2 regions of the Arthrobacter sp. PAMC 25486 genome follow, and region 2 is predicted to be linked to the other one. Evidence: predicted binding sites of a transcription regulator. Region 2 holds the regulator's gene; the other holds the start of a gene.
What was found. The regulator LexA, encoded in region 2, represses DNA repair genes until DNA is damaged. The targets are predictions, from matches to a motif close to TCGAACANNTGTTCGA.

Region 1: the regulator LexA is predicted to act here: its motif matches at 5,836-5,851, upstream of art_RS08730 (Y-family DNA polymerase).

The regions. Positions count from the first base shown of each region.
Region 1 is NZ_CP007595.1:1,906,790-1,914,002, reverse strand. Features, by position in the region: gene art_RS08770 (DUF4166 domain-containing protein) at 1-505, shown strand, start outside; gene art_RS08765 (hypothetical protein) at 506-976, opposite strand; gene art_RS08760 (PadR family transcriptional regulator) at 1,064-1,423, shown strand; gene art_RS08755 (hypothetical protein) at 1,420-2,790, shown strand; gene art_RS08750 (DUF1772 domain-containing protein) at 2,814-3,302, opposite strand; gene art_RS08745 (AraC family transcriptional regulator) at 3,493-4,461, shown strand; gene art_RS08740 (SRPBCC domain-containing protein) at 4,475-5,485, opposite strand; gene art_RS08735 (hypothetical protein) at 5,482-5,727, opposite strand; gene art_RS08730 (Y-family DNA polymerase) at 5,872-7,149, shown strand; gene art_RS08725 (DUF2809 domain-containing protein) at 7,177-7,213, shown strand, end outside.
Region 2 is NZ_CP007595.1:4,526,750-4,533,962, reverse strand. Features, by position in the region: gene hisH (imidazole glycerol phosphate synthase subunit HisH) at 1-622, opposite strand, end outside; gene hisB (imidazoleglycerol-phosphate dehydratase HisB) at 619-1,239, opposite strand; gene art_RS20345 (histidinol-phosphate transaminase) at 1,410-2,507, opposite strand; gene art_RS20340 (LysM peptidoglycan-binding domain-containing protein) at 2,639-3,067, opposite strand; gene lexA (transcriptional repressor LexA) at 3,399-4,088, shown strand; gene art_RS20330 (DUF2283 domain-containing protein) at 4,217-4,444, opposite strand; gene art_RS20325 (ATP-dependent DNA helicase) at 4,455-6,482, opposite strand; gene hflX (GTPase HflX) at 6,475-7,213, opposite strand, start outside.

The DNA.
Region 1 (7,213 bases), 2.0 Mb from region 2:
CGATCACGGAAACAACATTCCCTTCACCGTGGAGAACTACCCGTACATTGACGGCTTTGGCCGGCCCACCGTCACGTTTGTGCGGACCCTGGACATGCCCAGCGTCCGCGGCAGCCGGGCAAGGAAGCGCCGCTTCGACGCCACAATGGTGCACAGCAGCGACCGCGGCGCCATCGTCGACTACCTTGGCACCCACCAGCACCTGGCCACAGACCTTGTCTTGGAAGTCCTCGACGACGGTTCCCTCCACCTGCAGACCACCGGCCAGCGCTTCTACGAAGGTCCGGTGGCGTTCAGCTTCCCGCCCATTGGCACGGGAACGGCAGACCTCTACGAAAGCTACGACGAGGCCCGCGGCGTATACACAATCCAGATGCAGGTGCGGAACCGCTGGTTCGGCTTCCTCTTTGGCTACAAGGGCGAGTTCACGTGCGAGTTCCCCGCCGTTGTTGGGGACGCGGTGCCGGCGCACCTCAAGCCGGTGCGGGAGGAAATCCGGGAGTAGTTACCCGCCCTGTTGCGGGTCAACCGCGGTCATGAGCCATGCGCCGTCGGACTTTTCTGCGCTCCAGACTTGGGTGTGCTGGTAGACATTGTTGACGGCGCCGGCCAAGCAAAAGTCGACGGCGGTCCTATCCGCGGACATGCGCTTGACGTTGTCACCGTCCGCAAACAGCAACCAGTGCGCGGACTCGTTCGAGGAGGTGTCCAGCGCGAGGGCTTCCTTGGCGAACGGCTCCGGGGCATCCGTCGTATCGCTGTATGGGCAGACAACGAATACCGAGTCCCACAGGGGAATGGGGGCGCCAATTCCCTCTCCGCGAGGCAAGGTGGATTGCCCGCTCTGAGCGGTCTTCACTAGCGCGTCCTGATAGTCGGTGTTGCCGGCACATCCGGTGAGGAGTGCGCCAAGTAGCAGCGTGGCGGCAGGGATTGCCCACCTCGACAAGGCAGGGGGTCGGGGTTCGTGGCTCATGATTCGAGCCTATCTGCCAAGGAGGTTCAGGCTGGCCGGCAACACTCCCTCTGGCTTAATACTCCCACTGTGGGTATATTGGCTGGCATGAACGAAAATACCTTTTGGATCCTCACGGCACTCGCGGGAGGGCGCCGGCACGGCTACGCCATCCTGCGCGACGTGGAGGAGTTGACCGCCGCCAAGGTGTCTTTGCGGGTGACGACGCTTTACGCCTCCCTCGAGCGGCTCGAACGTGAGGGGCTTGTGCTCCGGGCGGGCGAGGAAATTGTCGATGGACGGGCGCGCCGCTACTACGAGTTGGCCGACGGCGGCATCGAGGCGCTGACCGCTGAGACGGAGCGGCTGTCGGTCCGCCTGGGAGCCGCGGAAAAGCGTCTGGCCGCACCTCGGCCGGCGGCCATCCGACCGGCGCCGGCAACCATGGTTTGGGGGTTCGCCGGATGAGCGCTTCGTTGCGGACTAAGTATGAGCGGCTGCTGCGATGGTATCCGCGTACCTGGCGGGACGAGCACGGGCGCCTGATGTTGGACACCCTGGATGAGCATGCCAGCGACCGGGGAATTGGCCGCCCGGGCATCGCGGAGGCATGGTCCATCAGGGCCCATGGGCTGGGTGAGCGGGCCACGAACCGGTGGGCTGTGGTGGCCGCGGCCGTGTCGCTGGCGGCCTTCGCCATTGCCACTGGGATCCTGTTGAGCGATTCGCTCCAGCTGCCCGGAGCCGGTGCTGCACGGATCGTGCTGGCAATGTTTGTCGGCCCGCTGGCACTGTCGTTTGCTGTTTTGATCCTCCTGCACCGCAAGGGCCAGCTGTCCGCACCTGCTTCGCTGTGCATGGCGGCGGGTGCTGTGCCCTCGTGGGCTGTGGCGGCGCTGGCGGTGGTGAGCCTGGCCATCGCCTTCGACGAGGCGGATGCGGGAATGGGGCGCACCTGGTTTGGCTCGGCAACTCTGCTGTTCATGTTGCTGGCGTGGTCCTTCGGCGGGGCATCCCTGCTGGCTCCTGTTGCCTCGTTGGTGGACAGGAAGCTGCCTACGCCCATCCGATGGCTGCTGATTGTGCTCGTGGCGGCGGTGGCTTCACTGGCCATTGGCCTGGCGGCGGCAGTCGGGCAAATGATGGGAGCCGTGGTGGCGGCCACAGCCCTAGTGCTGGCAGTGGTGGCCTCCAGGCCGGCACGGCCGGGGGTGCGGGGTGCGGACATGCAGCGCCCCGAGCTGCCTCCCCGTACCGGTCCACGGGCCGCGCCGACCCGCAGCACCTACGCCAAAGTTTGTGCCGCGGCCCTGGTCTCGTTCGTGGTGGGATTTGCCTGTGTGGTCTTGGCTCTCACGGGCAGCACCTGGGCCCCCGGAGTCGGCGACTCCACGAATGCCATGAATCTTGGATTGGCCGCAGGTGCGTTGGTCGCCATGCCCGCAGTTGTTGCAGCCGGCCTGCTGCTCACGCCGCGTTTTGGCGCCATCGTGGGCTGGTCGGCATTGCTGTTCTGTGCAGGCCTGGGCGTAGCGTCCGCCGCACAGTTTTCAGGTGCTGGCAGTTCCCTGCAGTGGCCGTTGATGCTGCTTGCCGCCGTGCTGGGGAGTCTGGCGTTCGCGCTGCCGGTCAGTGGATTGCTTTCGACCAGGCCCGCCGTGCGCATTGCCGTGGGTGTGGCCCTCGGTCTGGCCGGTGTCGTCCCCGCGATCATGACCGTGACTGCGGCAGGATTCATCGCACCGGTAGCCGCTGCCGCGCTCGCCGTTTGGGCATGGAGGAGACTGTCTGGCGGGCGTCGTAACGCCATCCCGCACGTGGCCTACCCCCAGTAGTGCTGCCTCAGCTCGCCTGCCGGTTAAGCCGGCCTCGTGAGGGAATGCAACAGGACTACCGCTGCTGCCACGGAAACGGCCGTCCGTGCAAGGTTGGCTGCCCGCCAATTTCGCTCAAAGGATTGCCATTTCATCGTGGTGTCGGGGGCATTGGAGGAAATCCCGCCCAAGGCGTTGTTCAGTGGGACGTTGCGGACAAGGGTGATGCCGAAAGCAGCAATGCCAAGTCCGGCCCCCGCCATGAGGAACGGTTCAGGTGGGCTCGTCGAACTTGATATGAGCTCGGTGAGGATCACGGCAGCGGAGGTTGCGGCACCGCCAAAGAAAACAGCCATGAACGGCAGCCGGACCGCGTTGCTGTTGATGCGCTGCATCGCAGTAACTGCCTGACTGGCGGGAAGGCTTCGCAGCGCAGGCATGATGATGGCGGAGAACGCTAAGTACACACCGCCTGAAACTCCCGCACAGACTGCGGCTGTGGCGACGACGGCGTCAAGCAGTGGTCCGCTCATGCGCGGGGTTCCGTGCGCACGGTCTTGAAACTGGGAACGCGATGAAGTGGAGCCGGGCATTCCCTGGTCCGGGAAAAACTGTACGGGGAGAACATGTTTCTCGTAGTCATGGAACCAGTCAACAGCAGTTGGTGTGCACATTGAATGGCTGAAAAGTGTGTCTTCATACGCGATCGTCTAAGTTTGAGGCATGGATCCACTGACGCACCTTCTTGACGGTCCCCGGGCGCGGCGTGCCTTTGCCTTGCGAGTGGTGATGTCCCAAAACTGGTCCATTGGTGTACGGGACAAAGCACCGTTGACGGTCATCGCAATGATGTCAGGACAAGCGTGGCTGGTGGCCGGCAATGGCCAGGTCCAGTTGCGTTCCGGCGACGTGGCGATCGTCCGTGGTCCGGAGCCCTACATCGTTGCTGACGATCCGATGCGCGCCCCGGACGTATTTATTGAACCGGGTCAGCGGTGCACGTCACTGTCCGGTGAAGATGTCGGCCCGGACATGAGCCGGGGAATTCGTACCTGGGGAAACGGGGTGTCTGGGGAAACAACGATGCTGATCGGCACCTATGAGACTGACGCTCAGATCGGGGCGGCCGTAACAAACGCTCTGCCTCAGGTTGCCGTCGTGCCCGCCGGCCAGATCAGCGCATCACTCTTGGGATTCCTCGAAGCTGAAGTCACCACCGATGCGCCAGGTCAAGGCAGCACCATCGACAGGCTCCTTGATGTGCTTCTGGTCCACTCGATCCGCGCCTGGGCCGTGCTGAACCCGGAAACGGCACACGGTTGGCTCGCCGGTGCGAACGACCCGATGGTGTTCCAGGCTCTGAAATACTTCCACGAATCTCCAGAGAAGCCCTGGAGCCTGGAATCACTTGCCCGGCTGCTGAATATTTCACGGGCTACCCTAGCCTGCCGATTCCGCACCTGTGTGGGCGAGCCACCCATGACCTATCTGACGAACTGGCGCATGCTTCTTGTCAGTGAACTGCTGGCCGATTCCCAGCTGACAACAGCGCAGATAGCGGCGAAAGTTGGCTATGGCGGCCCTTTCGCATTGAGTACGGCCTTCAAAAGAAGATTCGGTGCAAGTCCTACGGCGTACCGTAACTGCAACTACGCGACATCAGGAGCGGCGCCAGTTTCCACGTCGCCATAATGCCGGGGAGTCGTCAGCGGAAAGCGCGGCTGATTCCTCCTGCAAACTGGCGCAGCTGCATCCAGATCGCGAAGCGTTGGAGCGGAGCCAGCATGAATCCGACCGCCCGGCGCCAGCCACGACTGCGCCGCCAGGCCAAGGTAATGCCCAGCCGGGTGCCTCCCGTCGTGGCGGAGAGTGCGATGCACAGCTGGTAAGAATTGCTTCGACCCAGATCGGGGTAAGTGAATCGCCAGCTGATGCTGGATCCGGGCACACCAGCGACCAGCTCGACCCGTCGGCGCTCGCTGCCCCTCCGTACGCGTACTGTCTTCCCGTCCGGCCATTCGGTTGGAGGAATCGTCAGCCAGCTAGCTCCCACCATTGCATCACCGGTAATGTCCGGCGCAATGACGCCGCCGGTGAGTGGCTCCCATTCCGACATCCTCTGAGGGTTCACCAGCAGGGCCCACACCTCCTCGATCGGGGCAGGAACAAAAACCTCGGTGGAACCGTGCTTACTGTCAGGAAGTGTGTCGGCTGGTGTTGCCGATGTTGAGGGGGTTGCGGGGGCACTGGATTCTTTGGCATCGGCCAGATGGCTGATGAGCGCCGCCGGGGAAGTGCCCAGCCGCTGCAGTAGCTCCTCAATGAGTCCGCTCGGCTCGGTGAGAAGTTCTGCCAAGACGGCGGCAGCATCGCCGTCGTTCCTGCCCTTGGATGCCCGGGTGATGATGTCGAAGGCGCGCTTGCTCCATTCGTACCCATTGGTTTCGTGGAAGGTGATGCGCCCTCCGTCGGGCGCCGGGAGATCGATTCCGATGGATTGCAGTGACAGGCTACGCTGCTCGGCAATGGCCTGGCGGGTTGCCTCGAGGGTGACACCGTGGCTGCGCAGCACGTGGCCGGCAGCTTGTTCACTGAGCGTCAGTGCAAGGAGCAGATGCTCGACGTCGGGCTCCCGTTGGCCCATGCGGGAGGCTTCCTCCATGGCTGCGAGGGACAAGGTTTGGCTGGTGGTTGCAGCCCGGGCGAACTTGCTCATTGGTTTCTCCTGGGGACGGGGATTCTCGGATCGATCCGCTTTGAGTATTTCTTGTGCGCCGCCTGCCGTGTCACGCCGAGTGCGGCGGCGATATCCTGCCAGCTCATTCCTTCACGCAATGCAGCTTCCACCTGGGCGAGCTCAAGCGTGTCGGCAAGGACGCGCAAGGACGCGACAGCTCGAAGCCCGGAGCGGGGATCGCTCGTGTCCGCTGCCGTCTTTGCAATCTGTCGTGGTTCCATGTTGTAAACCTAGGTTGCTAAGCCTGAGGCTGTCAACCTGGGTTGCTCCGTGGTTGCTGGGATGGCCCCTGCCCCTGCGGTCTGTGGGCTTGAGGCCATGCATGTGACTCGAATGCGTGTTCGGGTCATGGGAGAATAGGCACCATGAGCAACAACCGCATCGCCCTGGTGGACGTGAACAATTTTTATGTCTCGTGCGAGCGGGTCTTTGACCCGAGGCTGGAAGGCCGTCCCGTCGTGGTGCTGTCCAACAATGATGGCTGTGTGGTGGCGCGCTCCGCTGAAGCGAAGGAGCTGGGCATCGCCACAGGGGCTCCATGGTTTCAGATCCAGCGGCAGGCCAAAGCGTGGGGGCTGGTGGCCCGCTCCAGCAACTATGAGCTGTACGGGGACATGAGCGCCCGGGTCATGGAAGTGGCGGGCCGCTTTGGCACGTGGCAGGAGGTGTACTCGATCGACGAATCGTTTGTGGGGCTGGTGGGGGATCCGGACCAATTGCAGGCCGTGGGCCGGGACATCCGGGCGGCCGTGATGCGCCATGTGGGTGTGCCTGTCTGTGTTGGGGTGGCGTCGACGAAGACGCTGGCCAAGTTTGCCAACCGGATTGCCAAGCAGAATCCGAGGCTCGGCGGGGTGTGCGCCCTTGATGCGATGCCGCCCAGTCACGTGGAGGGCATCCAGGAACGCGTTCCAGCCTCGGGACTGTGGGGTGTGGGCGGGAAGACCTCGGACCGGCTGAAAATGATGGGCATCGAAACCATCGCCGACCTCAAGGCCGCCGACCCGGCCCTGATCCGCAAGAAATTTTCCGTGGTGCTGCAGCGGACAGTCATGGAGCTCAACGGGACCGAGTGCATTCCCCATGTCGAGGAGCATGTGGACAAGCAGCAGATCATGTTCTCGCGCAGCTTCTCCGAACCCGTCACCACGGTGGCCGGCATGGAGGAGGTCATGGCTGTCTATGCCCAGCGGGGCGCCGCCCGGCTCAATGAGGAAGGGCTGCGGGCTGCAATCATGACCGTCACGGCCGGAACCAGTCGCTTCGCCGCGGGGGAGGGGAGCTTTCCTGCCGCGACGATCCGCTTTGCGACGCCCACCCAGGACCCCATTGTGTTGGTCCGGGCCGCCGTTGCCGCCATCAGGCAAAGCGCCGTTGCCGGTGCCTCCTACCTGCGGGCCGGTGTCATGTTCGGCGGACTTGAGCCGGCTTCAGGATCGGGGATGCTTGACGTTTTTGGCGCTGGGGAGGCGCAGCCGGAGGTAGGTGGGGTCATGGGGGATGTGCGCAGCAAGTTCGGCAGCTCCGCCATCGGCATTGGGATCGGCGGACTGGCCGTTGCGCCGCAGTGGTCCATGAAACGCGAGCTCGCCTCGCCCCGCTACACCACCGAGTGGACGGACCTGCCGGTGGTGCGGGCGTGATGCGCGGCCGCCATTAGACTCAAAAGCATGGCTCTCCCCAAAACCCTCAAGTCCCGGCGCATCG
Region 2 (7,213 bases):
CTCCGGCGTCGCCGGATTTTTCCGGGTGGAACTGTGTTGCGCACAGCGGCCCGTTTTCGACGGCGGCGATGAAGGGCGCCCCGTGTTCGGACCAGGTCACCATGGGCGGGCGCATCTTGGGCTGGAGTACCTCAAAGTCCCACTTTTGCACACCGTAGGAGTGCACAAAGTAGAAGCGCTCCTCCTCCACACCGTCAAACAGCAGGGAACCCTCCGGCGCCCTGACGGTGTTCCAACCCATGTGCGGAACGACGTCGGCCGGCAACAGTTCAACCGTCCCCGGCCACTCCCCCATGCCTTCACGGTGCACGCCATGCTCCACGCCGGCATCAAAAAGGACCTGCATGCCAACGCAAATGCCCAGTACGGCACGCCCGCCGGCCACGCGGCGGCCGATCATGCGCAGGGCGTCAACGTTTTTCAGCTCATCCATGACGGAACCGAAGGCGCCCACGCCGGGGACCACCAGTCCGTCGGCGTTGAGCACGTCGTCGGCCTTGGCGCTGAGCGTGACGGTTGCACCGGCGCGTTCCAGGGCGCGCACGGCCGAACGGACGTTCCCGGAACCGTAGTCAAGGACGGTGACGGTGGGCTTTACGGCTGTTGTTGCTTCAGAGCTCACAAAAGGCCCTTCGTGGACGGGATGCCGGTAACGCGGGGGTCGGCTTCAACGGCCGAGCGCAGTGCACGGGCAAAGGCCTTGAACTGGGCTTCGACGATGTGGTGCGGGTCGCGGCCTGCGATGAGGGTCATGTGCAGGCAGATCTGGGCGTGCAACGTGATGGCTTCAAAGACGTGCCGGGTCAGGGAGCCGGTGAAGTGGCCGCCGATCAGGTGGTATTCCTGGCCTGCAGGCTCGCCGCTGTGCACCAGGTACGGGCGGCCGGACAGGTCAACCACGGCGTTTGCCAGCGCCTCGTCCAGCGGCACGGTGGCCTCGCCAAAGCGACGGATGCCGGCCTTGTTGCCCAACGCGACCTTCAAGACCTCGCCGAGGGAGATGGCTACATCTTCAACCGTGTGGTGGGCGTCGATGTGGGTGTCGCCGGTGGCTTTGATGTTCATGTCGATCAGGGAGTGCTTGGACAGCGCCGTGAGCATGTGATCGTAGAACGGCACGGAGGTGTCAATGCTCGACACCCCTGTCCCGTCAAGGTTGATCTCAACCATGACGCTTGACTCGCTCGTGGCCCTCTCCAAACGGGCGCTCCGTCCCTGGCCGGGCATGGTCTCAGTCATTGCAGCAGTCCTTAGATTCATGTGCGCCACCGGCCAAGCGGTGCAGGGCAGCAGCAGGCGCACAAACGTCGTTGTGTTTAACACCAGTTTAGGAGAGAGGGGCAGCTATTGCCCAACCAGTCCATCCGATGGTCGCTTTTCAGCCTCCGACGCCGGAACCCACCTGGGCGCTAGCCGGCAAGGATGGCGCGGAGCCCGGAGAGGAACGCGGTTGTTTCGGCTTCGGTTCCTGCGGTTACGCGCAGGTGCCCCGGGATGCCGACGTCGCGAATCAGGACACCGTCGGCCAGCAGCGCCTCCCACACCTCGTGGGGGTTTTCCAGCCCGCCAAAGAACACAAAGTTTGAGTCGGACGGCGCGGGGGTCAGCCCGAGTTCGGTCAGTTCCGCCACGATCCGGTCGCGCTGGACCTTGATCGACTCAACATTGGCCAGCAGTGAGGTGGAGTTGCGCAGCGCGGCCACTGCAGTTGCCTGGGTAATGGCGGAGAGGTGGTAGGGCAGGCGCACAAGCCGCAGTGCGTCGGTGACTTCCGGCGTTGCCGCCAGGTAGCCGAGCCGGGCGCCGGCCAGGGCGAAGGCCTTGCTCATGGTGCGGGAGACTACCAGCCGGGGGCGGCCCGGAAGAAGTCCCAGGGCGCTTTCGGTGCCGGTGTGGGAGAACTCGGCATAAGCCTCATCGACAATGATGATGGCCTGCGACGCTTCGCCCGCCTCGTAAACCGCCTTCACCACATCCAGGCCCAGGGCAGTTCCCGTGGGGTTGTTGGGTGAGCAGAGGAAGACAACGTTGGGCGCCTGCTCACGCACCTGCGCAGCGGCGGACTCTGCCGAGAGGCTGTAGTCGGGTGCACGCACACCGGCAACATAGCCGGTTCCGGTGCCACTGGCGAGCAGCGGGTACATGGAATATGTGGGCGGGAAACCCATGGCACTCCGGCCCGGACCACCAAAGGCCTGCAGAATCTGTTGGAGCACCTCGTTGGAACCGTTGGCGGCCCAGAGGTTATCTTCGCTGAGCCCATGGCCCAGGTAGGCTGCCAGCTCCTGGCGCAGGACGGTGAATTCACGGTCGGGGTAGCGGTTGAGGTTGTCCAGCTCCGTCGCAACCGCGTTCAGAATTGCCTTCTTGGCATCATCCGGGACGCCAAAGGTGTTTTCGTTGACGTTCAGTAGAATCGGCACATCAATCTGTGGCGCACCATAAGGGTGCTGGCCGCGAAGATCGTCACGGAGGGGCAATTGCGCTAAGAGTTCGAACTGATCCATGACTTCAGCTTAATTGCTGTGCCGGTGAAAGTTCGAAACGGTGACACCAGGCGGACATCTTCAGCTCGCCCTGAGGCGGCCTTGGGCTACCTGGATTCCGTGCGGGGGCTATCTGTATTGCGTCCCGGGGGCTACTTGGGTAGCGGGACGAACAACTGCTGGCCGGCCTGCAGCACGCCCGCACCGAGATCATTCAAGGCCACAATTTCCTGGACAACCTCCCGAATATTGCGGGCGGGGTTGCTTTCGCCAGCGATGCTCCAGAGACTGTCCCCTTGCAGGACAGTCACCGTAGTGGCGTAGTCGGCCATGTCAGTCACAGGGAATTGAGCCGATGCGTGCGCCGGGCTGGCAATGGAGCCAACGAAGACGCCCAGGGAAATGAACAGCAGTGCGGCGGCCATGACGAGCGCCGGGATGCCGAAGAACACGAGCCGGCCGCGCCGGGTGAGCTGCAGTCGGCGCCCCCCGGCAATGGACGGGCGGCTGTTCGGCCGGACGAGGTGTCCGTTGCCTCGTCCGCCGTTGAATGATGTTGCCGTGATAACCATTGCATTCATGATGTCTGCTCCTTTCGCTGTGGAACTGCGCCCAGGGCCACCAACACCTCTAGGATCAAAATTCCATGCTTCATATCTTCGATAGAACGTATGTTCTATTTGGCTACTAGTACAGTTTTAGCACCTATGGACGACACTTGCCAAGACCTGATCGAACAAATGTTTGAAATTGGCACCTATGTGGCTTAAACTTGTGGAACAAGGATTGGCCGCTAGATGCAGTCCACCAGCAGGCACTGACATTGTTCAGCGCAGCCACGAAAGGACCTACGGAATCATGGAGCTTCCAGACCCACCGCACCGCATCCCCCAGGCACCCAGCCGCGCCGGCATGAAGGGGCTCACCGTTCGGCAAAAGAAGATCCTTGAGTGCATCCAGCGCTCCATTGCAGACAAGGGCTATCCGCCCTCCATGCGTGAGATCGGCGACTCCGTTGGGCTTGCCAGCCTGTCGAGTGTCACGCACCAGCTGACCCAGCTCGAACGCCACGGCTACTTGCGCCGCGATCCCAAGCGGCCCCGTGCCATGGAAGTGCTCATCCCCCTCGTCCTGGACGACGGCAACGTTGAGATTCAGGGCGTCAGCTCCCCCAAGGCGTTGCGCAGTTCCAACGGCCTGAACTTTGCCGAACTCAGCAGTTCCTCGGACACCGCCTTTGTGCCGCTTGTCGGGCGCATAGCGGCCGGCGGACCCATCCTGGCCGATCAGGCGGTGGATGACATCATGCCGCTGCCACGCCAAATCGTGGGCAGCGGTGAGCTGTTCATGCTCAAGGTGCAGGGGGATTCCATGATCGATGCCGCCATCTGCGACGGTGACTGGGTGGTGATACGGCAGCAGAAAACGGCAAACAATGGCGACATCGTGGCCGCGCTTCTCGAAGACGAAGCCACGGTGAAGACGTTCCGCCAGCGCGACGGCCACATCTGGCTGCTGCCGCAAAACACCCGCTATGAGCCCATCCTTGGCGACCATGCCACCATCATGGGCAAAGTGGTCTCGGTGCTCCGCAGCCTCTAACCGCTCGGCTTTCCAGCTTGGTGGCAGCAATGTAGAGGGCACCCCGCCGCCCGGCGGGGTGCCCTCTACATTGCTGCCACCATTGCTGCCATTTTTTCAGCGGAGAACGGCACCCCTTGAGCTGCTATTTAGTCCAGTGCTGTCGCAGCCGCCAGCACTTCCGGGGAGAGCACAGCCGAGGCAGACAGCACCTCAACTCCAAGCAGGTGGCCGGCGTCATCAAAATCCAACGTGATTTCGCCTCGACCTCCCGGAGTTTGAATTGAGTGAAGTTGCTGGCTTGCCTGCCCGGGCGTGAGGGGCCCGCCAAGCCGGATATAAGCTGCGTCTGCCGGCGCGTCGTAGCTGATCTGCATGTCCGTGCCGCTATTTGCCGGATAGCCGCTGCAGTGCCGACAGGGCAACTGTGCGGTCCTTGGTGGACCAGAATGGTGGCAGGGCAGCCCGCAGAAATCCCCCATAGCTGGCGTTTGCAAGGCGTGAGTCGAGTACTGCCACCACGCCGCGGTCCTCGCTTGAGCGGATCAGGCGGCCCACGCCCTGTGCCAGCCGCACGGCGGCATGTGTTGCGGAGATAGCGATGAAGCCGTCCCCGCCGCTTTGCGCCACAGCGCGGGCGCGGGCGGTGACCAGCGGGTCATCTGGGCGAGGGAACGGGATTCTATCAATCACCACGAGCCGGCACGAGGCTCCCTGCACGTCAACGCCTTGCCACAACGACATGGTGCCGAACAGGCAGGTGTCCGGTTCGTCGGCAAATTCCTTGATCAGCCCGGACATGGATGAATCTCCCTGGCACAGGATCTTCACCTTCAGTTTCTTGCGCAGTTTCTCTGCCGCATCCTCCGCTGCCCGCCGGGAGGAGAACAAGGCCAGGGTGCCGCCGCCGGCGGCCGTGATCAGCGCAGCCAGTTCATCCAATTGCTCAGGCGAGGTGCCAAAGCCTGGTTTTTGCAGGTGCGCCGCCACATACAGCATGCCTTGCTTGGGGTAGTCGAAGGGAGATCCGACGTCGGCCCCGCTCCAGCTGGGTGCGCTGGGACCGAGCAGGCCCAGTCCCCCGGCCGTGGCTTGGAAGGAGTCGCCGATGGCCAGAGTGGCGGAAGTCAGCACCACGGTGCGCTCGGCAAAAAGGCCCTCACGCAGCTTCATGGCAACACTGAGCGGGGCGATGTTGATGACGGCGGGTTCGCTGGCATCCGCCTTTTGGTAGCCCTTGCCCGGGGCGAAGGTGCCGGGGCGCGATGCCCACACCACTTCACGGGCATCCGCTGCCGCCAAAAGGCGTTCGCACAAGTCAAAGATCAGGTTCAGCCGTGACCTGGCGATGGAACGCCCGCCGTCGACGGACGCGTTGCCGTCGGGTTTCGAATCCGACAACGCCGCACGGACGGCATCACGGACCTGCTCAATGGCCTGGCTCTGTGCTTCGTTGAGGCCGTTGGGCATGAGCCCTTCGGCGACACCGGCGAGGACAAAGTCCAGTGCCGTGGCGCTGGCGTGCAGCGCATCAACGGAAACGCCCGTGTGCTTGCGCGTGCTGGAGGCTGCGGCCTGCACCATCTGGACAGAGAGCTGTCCCGTAACGGCCCCCGTGACCCGGTCCTGCAGCTCGTGGGCTTCGTCGACAACCACAACATCATATTCGGGCAGAACGGCAATGCCCTCGAAGGCGCTGATGGCCAGCATGGCATGGTTGGTCACCACAATGTCCGCGTCGGCCCCGCGAGCCCTGGCCAGTTCGGAGAAGCACTCGGTGGCCAGGGGGCATTTCGCCGCGCCCAGGCATTCCATGGACGTGACGGAGACCTGCCGCCAGGCCTTGTCCGTGACGCCGGGGACAAGTTCGTCGCGGTCTCCGGTGTCCGTGTCCTGCGCCCATTCACGCAGCCGCACCACTTCCCTGCCCAGCGCCGAGGTGGGGCCCGTTCCGGCCGCCGGCAGGTGGGCAACGCTGGTGTCCTCGCCCAAGCTGAACAGGGCACCCTCCCCCGTGTCCTCGGTGGGGAAGCCGCCGCCCAACTTCTGCTTGCAGACATAGTTGCTGCGCCCCTTGACCAGGGCCACGTCGATGGGTCGCGGCAGCACCGGATCCAAGGCGGCCAGCAGGCGAGGCACGTCACGCCCGACAATCTGGGCCTGCAGGGCAAGCGTGGCCGTGGCCACCACTGAGGGTTTGTCGCTTGTCAAGGCATGGACGATGAGCGGAATCAGGTATGCGAGGGATTTTCCGGTGCCGGTTCCCGCCTGGACCAACAGGTGTTCGCCGTTCTCAATGGCGGCGACGACCTTGCGCACCATTTCATGCTGGCCGTCGCGGCGTTGGCCACCCATGGTGGCCACTGCGCGGTCCAAAAGCTCCAGGGCCTGCTGTGACAATTCGCTCTCAGGCATGGTGGACAAACGGTTCAACTTCAGCAGCCAGGTCCTCACGGACCCGAACGCTGGCAAGCGTGCCGTGCTCGCCATGTTCCAGGCTGACAATTTCAGCGTCGCTGCGATGCAGCTTGTTCAAAACATCGCCGCGGTCGTAGGGAATCATCAGTGTCAACAAGACGCTGGGGTGCGGAATGCCTTCGCTGATCGCGTCAAGGAGCTCCTGGATGCCCTGTCCCGTGCGTGCCGAGACCACCACGGTGCGGGGTTCTCGCTGGCGCAGCCGTTCAACGACGAAGGGATCGGCAATGTCAGCCTTGTTCAGGATGATGATCTCGGGGATCTGCAGTGCACCAACCTCGGCAAACACCGATCGCACGGCTGAGATCTGCCCTTCGGGATCAGGGTGTGAGGCGTCCACAATGTGCAGGATCAGGTCTGCATCGGCCACTTCTTCCAGTGTTGAGCGGAAGGCCTCAACGAGCTGAGTGGGCAGGGCGCGGACAAAGCCCACGGTGTCCACCAAGGTGTACCCGAGGCCATCGGCAGTCTCGGTTTTCCGGACCGTGGGGTCAAGGGTGGCGAACAACGCGTTTTCAACGAGCACACCAGCGTCCGTCAGGCGGTTCAGCAGCGATGACTTACCCGCGTTGGTGTAGCCGGCAATGGCAACTGAAGGAACACTGTTGCGCTTGCGGTTGGCGCGCTTGGTTTCCCTGGCGGGCGCCATGGCAGCAATTTCACGGCGC